3 regions of the Niveispirillum sp. GW835-FHT14G11 genome follow, and region 1 is predicted to be linked to each of the others. Evidence: riboswitches for the same ligand, from Rfam matches in the RefSeq annotation. Region 1 holds a riboswitch; each other region holds the start of a gene.
What was found. A riboswitch is a leader RNA that binds a small molecule or an ion and turns the genes downstream of it on or off. The one in region 1 is predicted to bind thiamine pyrophosphate.
Positions count from the first base shown of each region.

Region 2: it holds a riboswitch for thiamine pyrophosphate, as region 1 does, so the genes downstream of both, thiC (phosphomethylpyrimidine synthase ThiC) here and AC1Q7F_RS08785 (ABC transporter ATP-binding protein) in region 1, are expected to answer to the same signal.
Region 3: it holds a riboswitch for thiamine pyrophosphate, as region 1 does, so the genes downstream of both, thiO (glycine oxidase ThiO) here and AC1Q7F_RS08785 (ABC transporter ATP-binding protein) in region 1, are expected to answer to the same signal.

Region 1 is NZ_JBXAFZ010000004.1:52,876-58,488, forward strand. It holds gene AC1Q7F_RS08770 (ATP-binding protein) at 1-736, shown strand, start outside; gene AC1Q7F_RS08775 (ABC transporter substrate-binding protein) at 737-1,678, opposite strand; gene AC1Q7F_RS08780 (ABC transporter permease) at 1,684-2,451, opposite strand; gene AC1Q7F_RS08785 (ABC transporter ATP-binding protein) at 2,448-3,212, opposite strand; TPP riboswitch at 3,205-3,309, opposite strand; gene AC1Q7F_RS08790 (hypothetical protein) at 3,433-3,678, shown strand; gene AC1Q7F_RS08795 (hypothetical protein) at 3,626-3,931, shown strand; gene AC1Q7F_RS08800 (acetoin utilization protein AcuC) at 3,993-5,153, shown strand; gene AC1Q7F_RS08805 (DUF192 domain-containing protein) at 5,191-5,613, shown strand, end outside.
Region 2 is NZ_JBXAFZ010000020.1:36,595-42,207, forward strand. It holds gene AC1Q7F_RS27590 (CobW family GTP-binding protein) at 1-296, opposite strand, end outside; gene AC1Q7F_RS27595 (Fur family transcriptional regulator) at 381-872, opposite strand; gene AC1Q7F_RS27600 (UbiX family flavin prenyltransferase) at 936-1,565, opposite strand; gene AC1Q7F_RS27605 (YdcH family protein) at 1,781-1,948, shown strand; gene thiC (phosphomethylpyrimidine synthase ThiC) at 2,018-3,859, opposite strand; TPP riboswitch at 3,927-4,055, opposite strand; gene AC1Q7F_RS27615 (ankyrin repeat domain-containing protein) at 4,180-5,613, shown strand, end outside.
Region 3 is NZ_JBXAFZ010000013.1:98,832-104,444, reverse strand. It holds gene AC1Q7F_RS22875 (COX15/CtaA family protein) at 1-654, opposite strand, end outside; gene AC1Q7F_RS22870 (thiamine phosphate synthase) at 713-1,321, opposite strand; gene fmt (methionyl-tRNA formyltransferase) at 1,501-2,427, opposite strand; gene def (peptide deformylase) at 2,462-2,959, opposite strand; TPP riboswitch at 3,131-3,238, shown strand; gene thiO (glycine oxidase ThiO) at 3,231-4,379, shown strand; gene thiS (sulfur carrier protein ThiS) at 4,391-4,591, shown strand; gene AC1Q7F_RS22845 (thiazole synthase) at 4,593-5,363, shown strand; gene AC1Q7F_RS22840 (2-dehydropantoate 2-reductase) at 5,360-5,613, opposite strand, start outside.

The DNA of each region.
Region 1 (5,613 bases):
CGGCAAGGGCCGCGACATGGCGGATTTCCGCCCCGAGGGGGCGGTGGAGGTGCGTCAGGCGGCCCACGCCTTCCTGCTGATGCGCGACCGCATCCGCCGGCAGATCGCGCAGCGCACGGAAATGCTGGCCGGGGTCAGCCACGATCTGCGCACGCCCTTGACCCGCATGAAGCTGCAATTGGCCATGATGCCGGACATGGCGGAGGTGGAGGAGCTGAAGGCCGACGTGGCCGAGATGCAGGTGATGATCGACGGCTACCTCTCCTTTGCCAGGGGGGATGGCGAGGAGGAGGAGCGGCAGGTGGACCTGTCGCTGCTGCTGGCCGAGATCGCGGGCAATGCAAGGCGGGAGGGGGCGCGGCTGACGCTGGACCCGATGGTGACGCAGGGCGAAGCGGTGGTGCTGCCGCTGCGTCTGTTGTCGCTGCGCCGCTGCCTGACCAACCTGATCGGCAATGCCGCGCGCTATGGGCGGCATGTCTGGATCAGCCTGGAGCGGCGGGGCAATTTCGTGGAAATCCTGATCGACGATGACGGGCCGGGCATTCCCGATGATCAGCGCGATGCGGTGTTCCGCCCCTTCTTCCGGCTGGAGCCGTCGCGCAACCAGAAGACCGGCGGCGTGGGCCTGGGCCTGACCATCGCCCGCGACATCGCCCGGCGCCATGGCGGCGACGTCATCCTGCGCGACAGCCCGCAGAAGGGCTTGCGGGCTGTCGTGCGGCTGCCGCTGTGATCACTTCACTTCCACGGCATATGTCGCCACGTCCGGCGTGGTCTTGATCAGGCTGCGGGCCTTCAGAAACTGGGCGAAACGCGCGTACCGGGCGTTGTCCAGCGCGCGGGGGCTGTGGGCGAAGCGGGCCACGCTGTCCTTCCAGGCGCGCTTGTTCAGCTCCGTATCCAGATCCTTGCGGCCCTTGATGAACAGGGCCCAGGCGGCGTCCGGATGGTTGATCAGGTATTGGGTGCCGCGTTCCACCGCGTTCAGGAAGCGGCCGATGCGCGGGTCGTTCACTTTGTTCCTGGCGGTGATGAACACCAGCTCGTCATAGGCGGGCACGCCCTCTTCCTCGGGGAAAAAGGCGCGGCCTTGCTTGTTCTCGATCGCCATCTGGTTCAGTTCGAAATTGCGGTAGCCCCCGACAATGGCATCCACCTGGCCCGCGAACAGGGCCGGAGACAGGGAGAAATTGACGTTGACCAGGGTGACATCCTTCAGGGACAGGCCGTGTTTTTCCAGCATGGCGCCCAGCAGCGCATCCTCGAACCCGCCGACGGAGAAGCCGATCTTCTTGCCCTTCAGATCCTTGATGGACCTGATAGGGCCATCCTTCAGGACAATGACGGTGTTGAGCGGCGTGGCCACCAGGGTGCCGACGCGCACCACGGGCAAGCCGGCATCGACCTGCAGGTGCAATTGCGGCTGATAGGAGATGGCGATGTCGCCCTGGCCGGCGGCCACCAGGCGCGGCGGATCGTTGGGGTCGGCCGGGGCGATCATCTCCACCGCCAGCCCTTCATCCTTGAAATAGCCCTGTTCCTGCGCCACGTAGAGCGGCCCATGGTCGGGGTTCACGAACCAGTCCAGCAGCACCGTCATCTTGTCCTGGGCCATGGCGGGCAGGGCGGCACCCGCCATGGTGGCGGCCACGGCCATCGCCCGCATCCAACGCATCTTCATTATGTGTCTTCCTTGCTCATCACGCTGTCGGGAAGCCAGGGCATGGCCCGGCGTAACATCACATCCACCAGCAGCCACAGGCCGACGGCCAGCAGCGCCAGGATGAAAAGAGCGGCGAAGGCCAAATCGGTCTGTACCCGCGCCGTGGCATGCAACATCAGATAGCCCAGCCCCGCCGACGCCCCCACCCATTCGCCCACTACAGCCCCGATGGGTGCCACGGCGGCGGCCATGCGCAGGCCGGAACCCAGGGCGGGCAATGCTGCCGGCACCCGGATATGGCGCAGCAGGGTCCAGGGCGTGGCCCCCATGGTCCGCGCCAGATCCAGCCAGCCGGGATCGGTGCGCCGCAAGCCATCATAGAAGCTGGCGGTGACGGGGAAGAAGATGATCAGGGTAGCCATCGCCACCTTGGACGCCATGCCATAGCCCAGCCACAGTACCAGCAGGGGTGCGATGGCGAAGACCGGCACCGCCTGGCTGGCCAGCAGCAGCGGCAGCAGCCAGCGCCGTGCTGCCTGCAACGCCGTCAGGGCCAGGGCCGCCAGCCCGCCGCAGAGCGTGCCCAACATCAGGCCCAGCACGATCTCCAGGCCCGTATAACCCGCATGCCGGGCCAGCAGCGCGTAATCTTCCCACAGACGCACGGCCACTCGTTCCGGACCCGGAAGGATATAGTGCGGCAGTTCTGCAAGCCGGACCAGCAGCGTCCAGGCCAGCAGCAAACCGGCCAGGGTGGTCAATCCCCGCAGGATACGCCCGGTCATGCGGTACCCCCGCGCAGGCGGGACAGCAGCTGACCCTGCAGGGACAGCAGGGCCGGCAGATCGGGCGGGCGGGGCGTGGCGCCGGATGGGATGATGGCATCGGACAAGCGCACCGGATTGCCGGACAGGACCAGCACCTGATGGCCCAGGCGCAGCGCCTCCATCGGGTCATGGGTGACCATGATCACGGTGCGCCCGGTCAGCAGGCCGGCCGCCAGATCCTGCATATCCAGCCTGTTGATGGCATCCAGGGCCGAGAAGGGCTCGTCCATCAGCACGATGGGCCGATCCTCGAACAGGGTGCGGGCCAATGCTGTGCGCTGGCGCATGCCGCCGGACAGGGCGTCGGGCCGCTGCCTTTCCCAGCCGTCCAGCCCCACCGCCGCCAGCAGGGCCATGGCCCGGTCGCGGATGATGGCGTCCAGCCGGACCCCGCGCAGCTTTGCCCCCAGCATGACATTGTCCAGGACGGGGGCCCAGGGCAGCAGCAGGTCCTGCTGCCCCATCCAGGCGATGCGGCCGGCGACGGGCATTCCGTCATCGGCGGTGACGGTGCCTTCCCCCGGCAGCAGCCCGGCGATGCGGCGCAGCAGGCTGGACTTGCCCACGCCGCTGGGGCCCAGAAGGCAGGTGGTCTGTCCCGCCGGTGCCGTCAGGTCCAGGCCCGTGAACAGCGTTTGCCCGCAAAACGCGATGGCGGCGTCACGGACATGGATGGCAGGGGCGGGCGGGGCCGCGCGCGGTCCCGATGGTTCATTCATGGGTCACTGTCCCTACGCCGGTATCAGCCGGATCAGGTTCCAGGGGTCGTCCCGTACAGGACCTCTCAGCCGACAATCGGCTCCCCCCAGTGAGGTGGGTTGGTTATGGCAAACACAGGGCAGTCCCGCAAGGTTAATGGTACCCTGGGGAAGCCGGTGACGGTGCTTGCGGGTACGCGCTGTCTGATGTCAAATCCGGGTGTCTGGAATGGGAGATACCATGCGCAAGTCCCTGATTCTCGTGACCTTCCTGTCGGCCCTGGCCCTGCCGGCCCATGCCGCCACCTTGCCCGAGGGGCCGGCCCTGCGGGTGGCCATCGAGAAGTCGGATGCCGACTTCTTCGCGCTGTTCTTCGAAGGCTGCGACCCCGATCGCCTCGCCACCATGCTGATGCCTGATTTCGAGATGTATCATGACAAGGGCGGAGAGGTGGCGCGCCGCTGCCCCCTTCGTGGCGGAATATAAGAAAGGTTGTGAGGAGAAGAAGAAGCCGGATGCCTGGCGGTCGCGTCGCGAACTGGTGGCCGGCACCATGACCCTGCATCCTATCGCCGGCATCGGCGTGATCGAGCAGGGCGACCATGTGTTCTATGAACGCAAGGGCGACGGGCCGGAGAAGCGGGTGGGCAAGGCCCGCTTCACCCAGCGCTGGCGGCTGGAGCCCGATGGTTGGAAGCTCTCCCGCGTCTTCTCCTACGATCATGAGGCCGTGAAATAACGTCGCGGGTGGTGCGGTGCGGCTTGTTCCCTTTCGCGCTGCGGCATAGGATCGGGTCATCATGCCCGACAGCGCCACCCTGTCCGAACCCGCCCCTGCATTGCGACGCGACGCGATGGCCTGTCCGCTTTATCTTGGCGGTGAAATCTATCGCCATTCCAGCTATGGCAGGAAGCATCCGCTGTCCATCCCGCGCGTCACGGTCGCGACCGACCTGATCCGTGCCATGGGCTGGCTGGATGATGCCGCCTATGTGGACAGCCCGCAGGCCACCCCGGAGCAACTGGCCCGGTTCCATGACCGCGATTATATCGCCGCGGTTCAGCGGGCCGAGCGTGACCAGCGCGTGGACCTGGACACGGCCCTGCGTTACGCATTGGGCAAGCTGGAAAACCCGGTCTTTCCGGAAATGTACCGCCGCCCGGCCATCGCCGCTGGTGCCGCGATTATGGCCGCCGATCTGGTGCGTGATGGCGGGGTGGTGCACTCCCCGGCCAGCGGTACCCACCATGCCCGGCCCGGACGGGCCAGCGGCTTCTGCTTCTTCAACGCCCCGGTGCTTGGCATCATGGCCCTGCTGGACCAGGGGCTGGACCGCATCCTCTATGTGGATCTGGACGCCCATCATGGCGACGGGGTGCAGGATGCCTTTCATGATGATGAACGCGTCCTGACCATCTCCACCCATGAGGAGGGGCGGTGGCCCTATACGGGCAAGCTGGCGGACCGGGCCGGCGGCATGGCCCGTAATATCCCGCTGCCCGCCGGCCTGAATGATGACGAGTTCCGCCATGTGGTGGAGGAGGCGATCATTCCGCTGGCCGTGGCGTTCCGGCCGCAGGCCATGATGATCCAGACCGGTGCCGATGCCCTGGCCGACGATCCGCTCTCCCGCCTGTCCTTGTCCAACCGCGCCCTGTGGCGGGCGGTGGGCGATCTGGTGGGGTTGGCGCCGCGCACCATCGTGGTGGGTGGTGGTGGTTACAATCCCTGGTCGGTGGGCCGCGCCTGGGCCGGTATCTGGGCCGTGCTGAACGGTATCGACCCGACGCCGGCCGAACTGACGCCGGCGGGGGTCCAGGTGCTGAAATCCCTGACCTGGGACCGGCGCGAAGGGCGCAACCCGCCGGCCCGCTGGTTCCACACCCTGGCCGATGCCCCGCATGAAGGCCCGATCCGCGACATGGTGCGGCAGGCGACGGCGGCCGTGCGCGATCTGTGATAGGATGCGCGCCAGTCTCATCCTTTCGGGAACCATCATGCTGCTGCGTCGTCTGGCCTTCGCCCTGCTGCTGTCCCTGACCCCGGCCCTGCTGCCGGCCACGATCCCCGCCGCCCTGGCCCAGATGGGGCCGCAGACCGGCCTGAACCGCGATAGCCTGGTCGTGGAAAGCAAGGGCGGGCGGCGCCACACCTTCAATGTCGATCTGGCCCTGACCCCACAGCAGCAGGCCACCGGCCTGATGTTCGTGGAGAAGATGGAGGATGAGCGGGGGATGCTGTTCCTCAACGAGCGGGAGAGCCGGCTTTCCTTCTGGATGAAGAACACGCTGATCCCGCTGGATATCATCTTCGTCGATGCCAACGGCTATATCCTGAACATCCAGCATGGCAAGCCGCATGACCCGACGCCGCTGCCGTCGGCGGGGCTGGCCATCGCCGTTCTGGAAATCAATGGCGGG
Region 2 (5,613 bases), on a different contig from region 1:
ATGTCGCCGCGCATGCGCTTCATGTACAGGTCGCGCAGCGTATCCGCCAGGTCGGACCGGATGGTGCAGCACAAGCAGCCGCTATCCATCAGCACCATGTTCTCGTCCGACTGCTCGACCAGCAGATGGTCCAGCCCGACCTCGCCAAATTCATTGATGACGACGGCGGTGCGCACCATGGAAGGATCGCGGATCAGGCGCGACAGCAAGGTGGTCTTGCCACTGCCCAGAAACCCGGTCAGGACGGAGATGGGCAGACGGGGCGGCGGGCTGGGCGGGGTCGGTTGCGTGGACAAGGAAGCATCCTCAGGCATGAAAATGGTAGGGCCGGGTCTCCCGGCATGCATGGGGCAACATGTGGGGGGCCGGGGCCCCGTCCGTCAATGGTCGCGGCAGTCGGGGCAGATGCCCGTTACCTCCACGGTCTGCCGCTGCACCGTGAAGCCCTGGGCCGCCGCACTTTCGGCGATGGCGGCCGCGATGCGCCGGTCGGTCAGCTCGGTGGCGTTGCCGCAGCAGGAGCAGACCAGGAACTGCCCCGTATGGGCGGTACCGGGGTCGGGGCAGCCGACAAAGGCGTTCTGGCTTTCGATCCGGTGGATCAAACCCTGTTCCAGCAGGAAATCCAGCGCACGATAGACGGTCAGCGGGGCCACTCGCTTCCCGTCCGCCGACAGATCCTCCAGGATGGCATAGGCGCCGCGCGGCTTGTGGCTGGACCAGACCAGTTCCAGAACCCGCGCCCGCTGCGCCGTCAGCCGTACACCACGTTCGGTACAGATCGCATCAGCACGGGCCAGCGCATCCTGGACGCAGGACCCATGGTCATGGCGCACGGCATGGTCGTGATGATGGTGGGTATGGCTGGACATCGGATGAGCCTTCAGCAAGGACGGTGCCAATGTAGGCAGGCGGGCAGCAGAAGGAAAGGAGGGTCAGCCCTCCTCCCCCCAGCGCCGCACCCGGCCCGTATCGATATCGAACAGATCCAGCACGCGCCCGATCGTGTGGTCAACCATCTCCTCCAGGCTTTGCGGATTGGCATAGAAGGCGGGGACGGGCGGATAGATGATGGCCCCCATCTCCGTCACCGCCGCCATGGTGCGGATATGGCCCAGATGCAGCGGCGTCTCGCGCAGCATCAGCACCAGCCGCCGCCGCTCCTTCAGCACCACGTCCGCCGCGCGGGTCAGCAGCGAGCTGGTAACCCCCGACGCGATCTCCGACATCGACCGCACCGAACAAGGCGCGACGATCATGCCCATCGTTCGGAAGCTGCCCGACGAAACGGCGGCCCCGATATCGGTGGCGGCATAGGTGACATCGGCCAGCGCCCGGATCTCGGCCACCTTCAGCCCCGACTCGTGCGCAGAGGTCACCTCGGCAGACCTGCTCATTACGAGGTGGGATTCGATGCCCAGCCGGCGTAACGTTTCAAGCAGGCATATGCCGTAAACAATGCCCGACGCCCCGCTGATCCCGACAATCATCCGTCGGGGCGGTGCTGCCGCCGGGTACTGGTCAGGACCGGAAGAACCGGCCGGCTTTGGGAGGATATCTGCCATGGAGGTGATGTAACGCCCCCGATGGTTTTCGTCCAGGGTGGCTAATCCGCCCCTCGAAAAACCCCACTACCCTATCCATATGCATAGAGCCGCGGATAACGATTCCATGTCAGGATCGTGATCCATGTTTTGTCCATCAGGAAAGGCCAAGCCGCGTTTCAGGTACCAACAACCAGACAGGTCCGTTGTTCCATCGTTACAGAAGGAGAGGCCGTATGTTGTTCCCCGAGCGTGTTGAATCGCTGCGCACCAAGCATGAAAGCCTGGATCGGGAGGTGCGGATGGAATCCCGCCGTCCCTTGCCCGACACGACGACCCTGACCCGCCTGAAAATGGAAAAATTGCGCGTGAAGGAGGAAATGGACCGCCTGGCCCGCGCCTGACGGCATTTCCGGCCCCGAACGGCCAGAGAAAAGGCCCCCGTCCGAATGCCGGACGGGGGCTTTTTTACTTTAATGATGATCTTCCGGGATCGGCCTGTCCGACAGATACACCTGTCCCCCCTTCTCCTTGAAGGTCGCCGACATGGCGGCCATCCCCTCCTGGGCGGCTGCATAATCGCGCACTTCCTGCGTGATCTTCATGGAGCAGAATTTCGGCCCGCACATGGAGCAGAAATGCGCCAGCTTGGCGCCTTCCGCCGGCAGGGTTTGGTCGTGATATTTCTCCGCCGTCTCCGGGTCCAGCGACAGGTTGAACTGGTCGCGCCAGCGGAACTCGAACCGGGCCCGTGACAGGGCATCGTCGCGTTCCTGGGCGCCGGGATGGCCCTTGGCCAGATCGGCGGCATGGGCGGCCAGCTTATAGGTGATCACCCCCACCTTCACATCGTCGCGGTCGGGCAGGCCCAGATGTTCCTTGGGCGTGACATAGCAGAGCATGGAGGTGCCGAACCAGCCGATCATGGCGGCCCCGATGCCGCTGGTGATGTGGTCATAGCCCGGCGCGATGTCGGTGGTCAGGGGCCCCAGCGTGTAGAACGGCGCCTCGCCACAAACCTTCAGCTGCTTGTCCATGTTGGCCTTGATCTTGTGCATGGGCACATGGCCCGGCCCTTCGATCATCACCTGCACATCATGCTTCCAGGCGATCTGGGTCAGCTCGCCCAGCGTGTCCAGCTCCGCGAACTGGGCGGCGTCATTGGCATCGGCAATGCTGCCGGGGCGCAGACCGTCACCCAGGGAGAAGGCGATGTCATACGCCTTCATGATCTCGCAGATCTCGTCGAAATGGGTGTAGAGGAAATTCTCCTTGTGGTGGGCCAGGCACCATTTGGCCATGATCGACCCGCCCCGGCTGACGATGCCCGTCACCCGTTTGGCCGTCAGCGGGATATGGGCCAGCCGCACGCCAGCATGAATGGTGAAATAATCCACCCCCTGTTCGGCCTGCTCGATCAGCGTGTCGCGGAACAGTTCCCAGGTCAGGTCCTCGGCCTTGCCATTGACCTTCTCCAGCGCCTGATAGATCGGCACCGTGCCGATGGGCACGGGACTATTGCGGATGATCCATTCCCGGATCGTGTGGATATTGCGGCCCGTGGACAGGTCCATAACCGTATCCGCACCCCAACGGATGGCCCAGACCAGCTTATCCACCTCATCCGCGACCGAGGAGGTGACGGCGGAATTGCCGATATTGGCATTGATCTTCACCAGGAAGTTCCGGCCGATAATCATCGGCTCCGTCTCCGGGTGATTGATATTGTTGGGAATGATGGCGCGGCCCCGCGCGATCTCGTCCCGCACGAATTCCGGGGTCACGTAATCGGGAATGCTGGCCCCGAAATCCTCGCCATCGCGGGCCGCCTGTTCGGCCAGCCGCTGCCGCCCCAGGTTTTCACGGATGGCGACATATTCCATTTCCGCCGTGATGATGCCTTTGCGGGCATAATGAAGCTGGCTGACATTGGCGCCCGGCCGGGCGCGCAGCGGCCGGCGGCTTGCCCGGTCGAACAGCGGTACGGGGCTCTCCTGCCCCCGTACCAAGCCATTATCCTCCGGCTTCACCTCACGCCCCTCATACGCCTCGACATCGCCGCGCGCTTCCACCCAGGACCGGCGCAGCTCCGCCAGTCCCTGGCGGATGTCGGTGCGCACATCCGGGTCGGTATAGGACCCCGACGGGTCATAGACACGCACCGGCGGCTCATTGGCGCTGGGCGACAGGTCGATCTCGCGCATGGCGACGCGGATGTCGGGAAAGCGCTCTCCCGCCATATGCACCTTGCGCGACGCCGGCAGCGGGCCGGTGGTCACGCGAAATTCGGGATCGGTAATGTTGGTATCTGGCATTTGGACCTCCCTTGATATGGAGATCCGGGCATGCGCACGGGGTGCGGCGGCACGTTTGGGGCAGACGGGGCCCCTATGCTTCCATCCCTACGCCGGTACGACCCGGATCAGGTTCGAAGGGTTCCCGCGCCGGTGCCGCCCTCAAGCGGTCCATACGGTGTCTCAGCCCCTTGCCGGGGTTCCCCTTGGACGGGATGGAAAGTGCGGGACGATGGGGCGGGGTGTCAAGGGTGGGTAGTTGACGCGGCGATGCTGTTCGTATTCGCTCGCCCCTGATAAGATGTAAAAGATAATCGATACTCTCCCGAGGGAAAGCGATCTTGGGCCTGCGCAATCTAACCGTCGCTGCATTGCTCATCATGAGCTTTGCTATCGCCGCCCAAGGACAGGGAGCGTCACTGCCCCCCGAATATGAGTCGGCCATAGAGGAACTGGAGAGCCATCAAGATCAAGCTGAAGCGCTGATGCGGGCACACCAGGACGTTTGGCTGGCAAGGCTGGACCTGATGCTGTTCTTGCACAGCTTCCGCGATGCCCGCCCGGAGCGGGACGCCGAGATAGACAATTTGAGCCAGTTGATCGCTGCGGAGGCTTGGAAGCAGATCCCGGAAGAATCTTTGGCCCGATTGCCCGGCATGCCACCAACTTATGACGGCACGTCGGAAAGTCTGATCCCAACGGTACAGCTAGCGTCCCTCTCGGACTTGGCGACCAACAGGTCAACAGCTTCGTACCTGATACCCTGTGGGATCCTCCTGAAGAAGCCGGACCTTCTGGTTGCGACGGCACCAATGTTCGGATCCGGTATGGATAATTACACACCACGTTCCGGTTGTGAGTGGGGCCGGGGGGAGATCAGGGGCTTTCCGACAGAAGCCGTGGAACAATTCCGGAATTTAGCCGACGCTGCTGACGTGATCTATAATAATGCTACGATGTCAGGATCATCCAGATATGGAATGGCCAAGCGCCAAAGCTTTGCGATCGAAAAAATAAAGCTACGGGATTTCAAATTCACTGGAGGAGACTATGATCCGGCCAATCTCCCAAGCCCCTATAAATCTTGGGGGTATTTGTCCCTCTACAACCATCAATTAGAGGCCAGAATCCATGGCGCTTATGTTACCGCCATGGAAGGCATAGCAAGATACATCGACCGCCCCCTTGGTGAGGCCTTCCAAGGTATAGGCAGCGCCCTTGATAGCATCGCCATCGGTGGATGTCGCAACCCTGACGGCAGTAGTCTGCGCGAACTGCTTCTTGACGGCGCACCGGAGGAGGAAATCCGCAAAGCATTGGCACAGATAACAGATATTTGGTCTATCGAATCCGACGTGATCAAGTTCTGCGCCAACGAAGGAGAAATAGCCCCAGACCCGATCATGCACATCGCCGTCGCCCGGGCCGATCTGCTGCCAATGATCGCGGCCCATTCCATCGTCGGCGGCATAGACACGCGCAACGATTTCGGTAAAACACCCCTGATGACTGCGGCGCAGTTCGACCTTCTACCGGCGGTGAATTGGTTGATTGCCAACAAAGCTGAAGTAACGGCAACAACCAACGCGACGGCGGAATGGGACTACATCAAGCATGGTGAGCGTACCGCCCTGCATTATGCCGCCGCCAATGCCAGCCTCCCGGTAATCGAGGCCTTGCTGAAGGCTGGAGCCAACCCGGCCGCGAAGGATGACGAGGGTGCCACCCCGCTCGACTATCTTAATGGCAAGGGGCCCGTTTCCGAGAACAAGCTA
Region 3 (5,613 bases), on a different contig from region 1:
CCCCGCCACGAAGGCCCCCCAGACCACGGTGACCGACACCAGTGCCATGGCAGCCCAGCCATGGCGGCGCAAGCCCGCCCGGTCGGGCCGATGGACAGCACCGGGATGACGCAGGCCCAGCCCCGCCTGGATCAGCAGCCCATAGAGGATCAGGGCCATGGAAAGATGCAGGGCCAGCCGGTAATGGCTGACATCGGTGCGCACCGACAGGCCCGACTGCACCATGAACCAGCCGATGAACCCCTGCAGCCCACCCAGCAGGAACAGGCCCACCAGTTTGGGCAGCATGGCCCGCGTCACCCAGCCCTTCAGGGCGAACCAGGCCAAAGGCAGGGCGAAGGCGACACCGATCAGCCGGCCCCACAGGCGGTGGAACCATTCCCAGAAGAAGATCTGCTTGAACTCCGCCAGGCTCATGCCACGGTTCAGCACCTGATATTCCGGAATCTGCTTGTATTTCTCGAATTCCGCCAGCCATTGCGCCTCGTTCAGGGGCGGCAGGGCGCCGGTGATCGGCTTCCATTCGGTGATGGACAGGCCGCTTTCCGTCAGGCGGGTGATGGCCCCGATGATGGCCATGACAAACACCATCCCGGCGCAGAACAGCAGCCAGTTGGCGACGGCACGGGGACCGGAAGCAGAAGCGGCATTCATGACGGGCCGTTCGGTGGATGAAAGATGCGGCTGATATGGGGCCCTGCGGCCCCGCCGGTCAAATGCCGGGCTTGCGGCCCGGCGTCGCAGCCAGCAGCGATGCCATGGCAGACGGATCGCGCATCGGCCCGCCCATCACCGCCACCCCCGCCGCACCGGCGGCGATACAGTCACCGATATTGGCAGCATCCACGCCGCCCAGCGCCAGGGTGGGCAGGGGCAGCCCGGCCAGCATATCCGTTCCCAGGGCCGGCCCATATCCCGGCTTGGACGCCGTCAGGAAGATCGGGCTGAGCGTGGCATAGTCGGCACCGTCCCGTGCCGCCGCGATCACACCGTCCCGGTCATGGCAGGAGGCGCCGATCAGGGCATCCGTCCCCAGCAGGGCCCGCACGGCGGCGATGTCGGCCCCGTCGGGCAGATGCACTCCGTCGCACAGCGGGGCCAGCGACGCATCGCCATGCACGGTCAGGGTACCACCGATATCGGCGAGCAGCGGCTTCAGCGCCCGCAGCAGATCGGCCTGTTCGGCGGCGGACAGGTCCTTCTCCCGCAGACTGACCCACCGGCACCCGGCAGCCACACAGTCCGCCACCGCCGACACTAGCCCGCCCACGGCCTGCGTCCGGTCGGTGATCAGCAGCAGGGGCGGGTTGGGCAGGGGCATGGGGGCACCTTCGATCGATATCCCCCACCCCTCTTTCGTCATCCCGGCGAAAGCCGGGACCCAGGGGCCACGGGGAAACACTTGTATGGTTTGCGGCGATCAACGCTGCGGAAAGGTCGGGCTTGTGGCCCCTGGGTCCCGGCTTTCGCCGGGATGACGATTAAAAAACCTGGACGGCTTCAACCGATCAGCTTTCCCCCGATCCCATGCGGATATCCGCGCAGGAAGGCACCGCCATCGACCGGTCCCTTGCCCGGCCGCTGCACGCGGATCAGGCGCAAGGCGCCCTCGCCGCAGGCCAGGGTGGGGGCCCCGTCCAGCAGGGTACCCGGCTCGCCCTTGCCCTCCACGGGCAGGGTTTCCAGCACCTTCAGCTTCTCGCCATTGGCCAGATCGATCCAGGTACCGGGCCAGGGGGTCAGGCCGCGCACCTGCCGGTCCAGGTCCGCCGCCGGGCGGAACAGGTCCAGCCGCCCCTCGTCCTTGGTCAGCTTGGCGGCATAGGTCACGCCCGCTTCCGGCTGCGGCACCGGCTTCAGCGAACCGTCCGCGATGCCGGGCAGTGCTTCCACCATCAGCCGCGCGCCCATGTCAGCCAGCGCATCATGCAGGTCGGCGGCATTCATGCGGGGTGTGATCGCCACCCTGTCCGTCAGCAGCATGGCGCCGGTATCCAGTCCGGCATCCATCTGCATGATGGTCACGCCGGTTTCGGCATCCCCGGCCAGGATCGACCGCTGGATTGGGGCCGCCCCCCGCCAGCGCGGCAGCAGGCTGGCATGCACGTTGACGCAGCCCAGACGCGGCGCATCCAGGATCGGCTGCGGCAGGATCAGGCCATAGGCCGCGACGATGGCGCAATCCAGGTCAAGGGCGGCAAACGCCTCCTGTTCCTCGGCCTTGCGCAGACTTTTGGGCGTGCGCACCGGAATGCCCAGGGCTTCGGCCCGGCGATGCACGGGGCCGGCCTGCAATTGCTGGCCGCGCCCGGCGGGCCGCGGCGGCTGGGAATAGACGGCGATCACCTCATGCCCGGCAGCGACAAGGGCATCCAGAATACCGACGGAGAAATCCGGCGTGCCCATGAAGGCGAGACGCAGCGGCATGGGGAACCTTCCGGGCTATGGGGAACGGGTGTGCTTACTTCTTCGCCTTGTTGTACTTGCGCAGGATCATGTTGCGCTTCAGCGACGACAGATGGTCGATGAACAGCACGCCGTTCAGATGGTCGATCTCATGCTGGATGCAGGTGGCCAGCAGCCCGTCGGCATCCATCTCCCGCACCTCACCCGCCCGGTCGACATAGCGCACGCGCACCATCTTGGGTCGCGTCACGTCGGCATAGATCTCCGGGATGGACAGGCACCCTTCCTGGGTCACCGCCAGTTCGTCCGATGTCCAGAGCAGCTCGGGGTTGACCATGGCCATGGCGTCGCTGCGGTTTTCCGACACATCCACCACGATCAGCCGTTCCAGCAACCCGATCTGCGGGGCGGCCAGACCGATGCCCGGCGCCTTGTACATGGTCTCCAGCATGTCATCCATCAGGCCCACCACGCGGCCATCGACATTGGTCAACGGCTTGCACTTGGTCTTCAGGCGGGTGTCGGGAATGGTCAGGATGGGCAGCAGCGACATGGGGAGTTCCGGGGCTCAGGAAGGCGAACGGGACACAAAGTCCCTCATAGGGCAGATATGCGCGCGAGCGGCCAATGGTCAAGCGCGATCCCGGCGGGGCGGAATTGCCGCGTTGCATCCCCTTGGGCCTCATCCCCTTGCAATCCGTCCATGACAGGCCCATGACATAGCGCATGGACCCTGGGGTGCCGCATGGCCTATCCGGTCGCGCGGCTGAGATCACACCCATAGAACCTGATCCGGGTCATGCCGGCGAAGGGAGAAGGCGGAAATGACGCTACATCGCACCACGGAAAAGCCGCGCGTCGCCATCATCGGCGGCGGCATCATCGGCATGTCCATCGGCTGGCGCCTGGCCCAGGCCGGGGCCCGGGTCGATATCTATGAGAAGGCCAAGGCCGGCCAAGCCGCCAGCCGCGCCGCCGCCGGCATGCTGGCCGCCGGCGTGGAGGCGGAGCCGGGCGAACAGCGCCTGCTGCCCTTGTGCCTGGAAAGCCAGGCCCGCTGGCCGGACTTCGCGCAGGAGCTGGCGGCGCTGACCGGCCTGCCCGTGGGCCTGCGGACCGAGGGGACGCTGGTGGTGGCCAGCACCCGCGATGAGGTGGAACTGCTGCGGTCGAACTATGAGTTCCAGCGCGGACTGGGCCTGGACCTTGTCTGGCTGACCGGCGCGCAGGCCAAGGAGCGGGAACCGTTCCTGAACCCGCGCACCGCCGCCGGCATCTACAGCGCCAAGGACGGGCAGGTGGATAACCGCCTGGCCAGCGCCGCGCTGCGCGTGGCCCTGGAACGGACCGGGGCCCGTCTGCATGAAGGTGTGGAGGCCACGGGCCTGGATGTGCAGGGCGGCCGCGTGCGGGGCGTGGTGCTGGGCGACCGGGTGGTGCCGGCCGATCAGGTGGTGATCGCCGCCGGCGCCTGGTCGCGCCTGGTGCCCGGTCAGGCCAGCCCGCCGCCGGTGCGGCCGGTGAAGGGCCAGATGATGTCGCTCGCCATGGACCCGGCCCATCCGCTGTTGACCCATGTCGTCTGGGCGCCCAAATGCTATCTGGTGCCCCGCGCCGACGGCACCCTGATCATCGGGGCGACGACGGAGGAGAAGGGGTTCGACGCCCAGATGACGGCCGGCGGGGTGCTGGCCCTGCTGGACGCCGCCTGGCGCGCCCTGCCGGGGGTGGAGGAACTGCCCATCCGCGAGATGTGGACGGGCCTGCGCCCCGGAAGCCGCGATGATGCGCCGATCCTGGGGGCAGCTCCCGGCCTGGATGGGCTGGTACTGGCCACCGGCCATCACCGCAACGGCATCCTGCTGGCCCCGATCACGGCGGATGCAATATCCGCCCTGGTCCTGACGGGCCGCACCGACCCGCATATCGCCCCGTTCGGGGCCGACCGTTTCAACGCCGCCCGCGCGGCGTGAAGGATGGAAACATGATCATGATCAATGGCCGCACCATCGTGCCCGACGATTACGCCCTGACCGCCGTGATGGCGGCGGACGGGATCGATGCGGGTGCGCGCGGCATCGCCGTGGCCGTCAATGACAGTGTCGTGCCGCGCGGCCGCTGGGCCGATACGGTGCTCTCCCCCGGCGACCGGGTGGAAATCGTCAAGGTTCTGCAAGGTGGTTGAGATGAAGGATCCACTGAAGATCGCCGGCCAAAGCTTCCGGTCGCGCCTGTTCCTGGGCAGCGCCGGTTATCCCAACCAGCAGGTGTTCCTGGACAGTCTGGACGCCTCGGGTGCTGAAATCCTGACCGTCTCCGTCCGGCGCGCCGACCTGACCGGCTATGGCGAGGGCTTGCTGGATCTGGTGGCAGGCCGAGTCTGGCTGCTACCCAACACCGCCGGCTGTTCCACGGTGAAGGATGCCGTGCTGACCGCGCAGCTGGCGCGCGAGGCGATGGACACCAACTGGATCAAGCTGGAACTGATCGGCGACCGCGAGACGCTGTATCCCGACGTGGAACAGTTGCTGCGCGCCGCGGACGAGCTGGTGCGTGACGGGTTCGTGGTCCTGCCCTATTGCACCGACGATCCCATCATCTGCCGCCGGCTGGCCGATATCGGCTGCGCCGCCGTCATGCCGCTGGGGGCACCGATCGGCACCGGCCTGGGCATCCTGAACCCTTACAATATCGAAACGATCTGCCGGAACAGCCTCGTTCCCGTCGTGCTGGATGCCGGTATCGGCACGGCCAGCGACGCGGCCCTGGCCATGGAGCTGGGCTGCGACGCGGTGCTGCTGAACACTGCCGTATCGAAAAGTATCGATCCCGTAATGATGGCCGCTGCCATGCGCGCCGGCGTGGAAGGCGGGCGCATGGCAAGGCTGGCGGGTCGCATCCCCAAGCGGTTGCGGGCCGAAGCGTCGAGTCCGGAACTGGGGCTGATCGGGACCTAAACCGCCCCTGCTGCCAACCCCGGCGATCCGGCCCCAGCCTGCTCCGCCGCCCGGATCAAATCCCGGACCCGGCGATTGACCGGCGCGTCCAGCTCGTGGCGTTCGGCCAGCTCGATCACCGCCCCCTGCAACCGGTCGATCTCCGTCGGCCGACGGCGCTCCAGATCCTCCCACATCGATGACCGGGCCAGCGGGTCGATGGACAGCATGCGCCGGGCCGCCAGCCGGAAAAGCGGGTCGGGCAGGCACA